One region of the Proteiniborus sp. MB09-C3 genome, then DNA from elsewhere that is predicted to be linked to it. Evidence: predicted binding sites of a transcription regulator. Region 1 holds the regulator's gene; the other holds the start of a gene.
The links. Region 1 encodes Rex, which represses fermentation and respiration genes when NADH is low (regulators of the CRP and FNR family bind a similar motif). Its sites were predicted from a motif close to ATTGTTAANNNNTTAACAAT; they were not measured.
Positions count from the first base shown of each region.

Region 1 (3,434 bases):
TTTTCCTACACCATTAGGTCCTATAAGCCCAACCTTTTCTCCTCTATATATTTTGAAGCTTACATCACTAAACAGAATGCGTTCATCAAAGGATTTATTTAGGTTTTCTACAGACATTACATCATTTCCACTCTTTACCTTTGGCTCAAATCTAATTTTAGTTTTTTTACTTTCATTAGCAGGAGAATCTATCCTTTTCATCTTATCTAGCATTTTTTGTCTGCTTTGGGCTTGTCTTATATATCTTTGTCCTCCGTAGGACATAAATCTTCTAATGATTTCCTCCTGTCTTGAAATTTCTTTTTGCTGTTCTTCATATTTTTTCTCTAAAAGCTCTAACTCATCTTTTCTCTTTTTCATAAAGCTAGTGTAATTTCCACCATATATTTTTAATAGAGAGCTTTCTAGATAAAATATTTTGGACACAGTATTATCAAGAAAATATCTATCATGAGATATTATTATTGCTGCACCCTTGTATTCCTTAATATATCTTTCTAGCCAGTCTATGGCTTGTATATCAAGGTGGTTAGTAGGCTCGTCTAAAAGTAGAATATCAGGCTTGCTTAAGAGTAGCTTTGCAAGCATAACTCTTGCTTTTTGTCCGCCACTCAAATGAGTTACAGGCATATAGAGCTGTTCTTCACTAAAACCTAGTCCTTTTAGAGTTCCTTTAATTTCGCTTTTAAAGCCATATCCATTTTTATTTTGAAATTCTTCCATGAGATGAGCATATTCATCCATTAAGGAGTCCAGCAGTTTTGATTCTTGCTTTTGACCTTCTGCACTGATACTATGCTCAAGCTCTCTCAGTTTTTCCTCCATGCCTATTAAAGGTGTGAATACATCCATAACTTCATCAAAAATAGACTTATCGCTTTCTATTTGTGTGTTTTGCTCAAGATAGCCTATTTTACAATCCTTTGATACATATATTTCTCCAGAATCCATAGAAATTCTTCCACACAAAATATTAAATAATGTTGATTTGCCAGCTCCGTTTAGACCAACAAGACCAACTTTTTCATTATCATTTAGTGAAAAAGTGATTTTATCTAGTATTGTATCTATTACATAGCTTTTAGATATATTGCTACATGATAAAACTATCACTTTGTTTCCTCCTCGCTTCATACTAATTATTATAATTTTATCAAAAAACGTTTAAAAAAGAAACAATAGGGTATTATTTTTAAAAGGGTAAGAAACAATACTATTGATATAATGGAAATTGGTTACTATTGTCAAATTGACAGAAATTTAACCTAATGATATAATATTTTAAATATTTCGCGACATGAAAATCTGAATAAGAGTGGGTGGAAAATTTATATGGAAAAAGAAAATCGAGTTTCTATGGCAGTCATAAGACGACTACCTAAATACTACAGATACTTAGGTGAACTATTAGATAAAGATATCAATAGAATATCATCCCAAGAACTAAGTAATATTACTGGGTTTACAGCTTCCCAAATAAGACAGGATTTAAATAATTTTGGAGGATTCGGACAGCAAGGCTATGGCTATAATGTTGAAGAGCTATATAAACAGCTTGGTAAAATTTTAGGCTTGGAGAGAACTTATAAAGCTGTTTTAGTAGGTGCAGGCAATCTTGGGCAGGCAATAGCAAATTATAGAGGGTTTGAAGATGCTGGATTTAAGCTTTTAGCTCTATTTGATAAGAATCCTAAGGTAATAGGTTTAAAAATTAGAGATATTGAGATACATGATGTTGATTTACTTGAAAAATTTATTGCAGATAATGGAGTTGAAATAGGAATTATAACTACTCCAAAGGAACATGCACAGGGAGTAGCAGATAAATTTATTAAAAGTAATATAAAAGGCATATGGAACTTTGCTCCTACTGATCTAAAGGTTCCTGAGGATGTTGTAGTTGAAAATGTTCATTTAAATGAGAGCTTATTTATATTGTCATATATGTTTAAAGAAGTGAATAAAGAATAAAACGTGTCGGAAAGCAAAAAGGCGACAAACTGTGTGAAAATCGTCATCCTGAGACAGGTAGTATAAACCCTACTCACTAAGAATCTATACATGTAGGACACTTAACATGTTTTGAAACTTTTTGAGGGCTTCAAATTACAAATTTTTCGAGACATTTGCAGCTGTGATGCTTGCTTATTGGATTATAACCTCTATATTTGGTCAACTTCAAAAGATACTAGAAAAGAAATTAAACAGTGTATACTAAGTATTATTTTATAAATTCACATTAGGAGCTATGATCTCTTTGAACTACAAGGATGTCATAGCTCTTTTGTATAAATCAATTACTAGATTCTGTAGTTGAAAATGTTTGCCTAAATGAGAATTTACTTATGTTATTATGAAATATGTTTTAAAAAGTAAATGAAAAACGGGTAGTGTCCGTATATTGGACACATAGTGTAGTAATAACAGACAAAAACAGACTATTTTTGAGTTTCAATGTAATTAAATGGTGAAGGATTCGAAATTATGTTACTAATATCTTATTATGATACTTATGGAGCCAAACCCTCAGTTTTACTTGAATACTTAGCCTATTTTCCTGCTTTTCTTATTGAGCAAATAACGTTATTTTATTAACAAACATCATGAAAAAGTTCGATAATTAAGTCGTTGTGATTAGCTATCAGTCGCATAAAGTGCTTAATTATTGCCATATTGTTAAGAAAATGTAAGACAAGAGATTAACAAAGATAATAGATATTTAATTTCTATTGAAGTATAATAAAATAAATGGCAAGAGTTTTGCATATATAAAATGAAGTATGTTATAAAAATATCAATATTTTTTCTATAATACAAAATAATGAGGAGGGAATAAAATGAATTTTAGCCTTACAAATGAACAGGAAGCCATAAGAAAAGTCATGAGGGAGTTTGCTGAAAAAGAGATAAAGCCAATAGCAGCAGAAATTGACGAGACAGAAAGATTCCCCAGAGAAAGCGTAGAAAAAATGGCAAGGTATAATATGTTAAGCATACCTATACCAGAGCAATATGGCGGTGCAGGTGGAGATGAGGTAGCTTATGCAATAGCTATAGAAGAGCTTTCAAAAGTGTGTGGAACTACTGGGGTAATATGCTCTGCACATACATCTCTTGGTTGTTGGCCTATATTGAAATTTGGAACAGAGGAGCAAAAGCAAAAATATTTGGTACCCTTAGCTAAAGGAGAGTACCTAGGAGCATTTGGTCTTACAGAACCCAATGCAGGTACTGATGCAGCGGGGCAGCAGACTGTTGCAGTTCTTGATGGTGACGATTATGTATTAAATGGAACAAAAATATTTATAACTAATGGTGGACAGGCAGATGTATACATAATTTTTGCCATGACTGATAAGTCTAAGGGGACAAGGGGTATAACTGCTTTCATTGTGGAAAAGGATTTCCCGGGCTTTAAGATTGGTAAAAGGGAA
Region 1 is NZ_CP127161.1:3,704,726-3,708,159, reverse strand. Features, by position in the region: gene abc-f (ribosomal protection-like ABC-F family protein) at 1-1,113, opposite strand, end outside; gene QO263_RS18125 (redox-sensing transcriptional repressor Rex) at 1,333-1,971, shown strand; gene QO263_RS18120 (acyl-CoA dehydrogenase) at 2,838-3,434, shown strand, end outside.

Region 2 (3,434 bases), 420 kb from region 1:
TCTAAACCTGATAATTGTAAGTTTTCTGCTACTTCTACTCCAATGAACCCTCCACCAATAACTGCTACATCCCTTACCTTTCCATTTCTTATATATCTGTTTAATTTGTCAATGTCTATAACATTTCTAACAGTAAATACATGTGACTTATTATGACCATCAATTTTAGGAATTATTGGATTAGCTCCAGGTGATAAAACTAATTTATCGTATACTTCCTCATATTCTTTCTGTGATTCTAAGTCCCTAACTGTAATAGTTTTTTTGTCTCTGTTAATTTTAATAACTTCACTATTTACTCTTGCTTCAATATTATACTGGTTTTTAAACTGTTCTGGAGACATAAGCACAAGGTCATCACTATTTTCTATCATTCCACTTAGATGATTTGGTAAACAACAGTTTGAAAATGATACGTGAGGTCCCTTTTCAAACATAATAATTTCTGCAGATTCATCTATCCTTCTTGCTCTTGCAGCAGTAGAAGCTCCTCCTGCTACTCCACCAACTATTAAAATTCTTTTACTCATAATCTTTTCCTCCCTTTATGGTTTTATTTTCTTTATATAACAGACATATATTGAACTAAGAGTAAAACGTTTGCAAAAGCTATGAAGCTTTGGTTTTTTGCTTATATCTATTCGGTGGTATTATGTTGACTTTGCCTTCAAACATTTTAAGTGCCACAATTCCTCCTAACCAAAGAGCAACAAGGAATCCCCATCCAGATAATGAAAAGCTACTGATTGCAGAATATAGTGCGCCAAGATTACATCCACCTGCTAGCCTTGAACCGAATCCCATAAGTGCTCCACCGATAGCATAATATACAGCATCTTTAAATTTGAAATCAAAATTGAATCTAAAATTACCTGCTAATAACATACATAAAGCTGCTCCAATTACAATACCAAAATTTCTAAGTGTTCCAGCATCATATAATAGTCCCGCGTTTACATCCTTAACAATACTTGTGAAAGCTGGTGATGTAATTTCTATACCAAAGAAATTCACTATTTTAACTCCTAGCTTTGTAAAAGCAGAAGTAACTCCCCAGTTTTTCCCTGTTGTATTTAACACAAATATAAATCCAATTGATAATAACATTCCACCTTTAAGGAAGCTCCATCTTTCAATGAAGAATTTGTGATATGTGTTATAGCTAAATAATTTAAAATCTTTATCCTCAGGTAGTGGCTGCTCGTTTGGTTCAAAAACTGTCTCTTGATAAAAACCTTCTTTTTTTCTAAAATCTTCATATTTTCTAGTTATTACGTATAATACTAATAGCAATGCAAAAGAAACAATAATTGTTCCTATAAATCCAAATACATCTGGCAAATATACTTGTGCACCAATCTTTCCAATTTCTGAATCTGCAATTACATGTCTTAAAGCATGCCCTGGTATGGCGAATAGAGCAAAGAATGGAAGAGCTATTGCAGAACGAATTTCTCCTTCACCTAAGTCGCTAAGTGTGCCTGAAGCACATCCTCCAGCAAGCATCATCCCAATACCAAAGAAAAGTCCTCCAAGTATTGTAGAGATATTAAGCATCTGTACTGAATCACTTCCAGGAATAACCAGGTCTGAAGAAGCAGCTCTAAATTGAGGTACTGCATCTTTTGCTACAGCTGCCCATTGGATTCCTGCTGATGCAACCATAGTAACTGCAAACATAATTAAAAGTACTTTAGTGAGACTACCTTCTCCTGTAACATAAATTCTTTTGATTCCTCCTGCAAAACCATATCTAGAACGAGAAAGTATGTATCCTAAAACTACTCCAGTAATAAGATAAAGTGTTAATTTGTTGTTGGTTTCACTTAAGAGTTTCCCAAAAACTACAATAAGAACAATAATACATAAAGCAATAATTAATTGAGTTTTGTTGATTTTTCCTGTTGTATGCATTTCTATTCCCCTTTCATTGTTTTTTTTTTAACATTCTCTTTTTTTTATTATATAACAAACAATACGCTTCCTATAATTAGCTTTTCTTATGCAGTATTAAAGATTCTGAAAGCACTAAAAAATCTATTGCTTTTTACTAAGTTCAAAATTTTCCTTGACATTTTGTCGAAGAGGTTATAAAATAATTTTTAATTATTATTGTTAGTAGGTTTGTTTTATTGTAGGCAGCTCTAGTGCTATAAGTAGCTATGAGAGCAAGGTAGGAAAACGTAGAAGGGTTTTAAACAAAAAATTAAAAATTGGAGGACGGTAGTATGGTAGGAAAAAAACATTTCACCAGTCTAAGTAATTGCTTAGGCTTAGTTTCATTTCTTTTAATTATCACTTTATTTTTAAGTGCTTGTTCATCTGGTAATTCCAATAACAATTCCCAGAACACAATATCCATAGGAATAAGTCAAATAGCAGAGCACCCTGCACTAGATAGTGCTAGGGCTGGTTTCATTGATGCCTTAAAAGAAAAAGGCTATGAAGAAGGTAAAAACCTAAAGCTAGATGTTCAGTTTGCTCAAGGAGATATTGCCTTGACAACTACTATTGCTCAAAACTTTGTATCCCAGAAAAAAGATTTAATTCTTGCTATTTCCACAGCTTCTGCTCAATCAGCACATAACTCTACTAAAAACATTCCAGTATTATTTACAGCTGTAACCGACCCTGTGTATGCAGGCCTGCTTAAAAATCCTGATGCCCCAGAAGGAAATGTAACAGGTACTAGTGACCTTACTCCTGTGGCTAAACAGCTTGAGCTTGGAAAAACAATATTTCCTAATGCTCGCAAAGTTGGGATTTTATATAATACTAGTGAGCTTAACTCACAGCTGCAAGTGGATATAGCAAAGGAATCAGCTAAAGACATGAATATCGAAATAATTGAAATTCCTGTTACTAATACATCAGAATTTGAGCCGGCATTAAATGCTAAGATAAAAAATATAGATTTTTTATTTCTTCCTTCTGATAATTTAGTAGCTTCGAATATGCCAATAATATCTAGGATTGCTATGAACAACAAAATCGGCATCATAGGTGTAGATGAGCCAATGATAAAAAATGGAGCTCTTGCTTGCGAAGGGCTTGATTACTATAAACTAGGACATCAAACAGGCATAATGGCTGCTGAAATACTTGAAGGTAAAAGCATTAAGGACGCGCCTGTATCAATGCTTAAAGAAACACAATTAATAATAAATGAAGATGTTGCAAAAAAACTTGGTGTAAATATCCCTGAAGAACTGTTAGAAAGAGCAGCCTTAGTGAAGGGAGCTGAATAATATGAATGATTTTATATTAGGCATCCTTTTACAAAGCTTTATGTTTTCAATAATGGTAATGGGAGTTTATATAACCTATAATTTTTTAAACTTTCCTGATCTGTCAGTCGATGGAACCTTTACATTGGGAACTAGTATATCCGCAGTTTTGATTACAAAAGGGGTTGACCCTTTTGTAGCTCTTTT
Region 2 is NZ_CP127161.1:238,827-242,260, forward strand. Features, by position in the region: gene QO263_RS01130 (FAD-dependent oxidoreductase) at 1-530, opposite strand, end outside; gene QO263_RS01135 (YeeE/YedE family protein) at 610-1,914, opposite strand; gene QO263_RS01140 (ABC transporter substrate-binding protein) at 2,229-3,248, shown strand; gene QO263_RS01145 (ABC transporter permease) at 3,250-3,434, shown strand, end outside.
Region 2: a site for Rex is predicted at 1,930-1,949, ahead of QO263_RS01135 (YeeE/YedE family protein). Genes of this name have one in related genera too.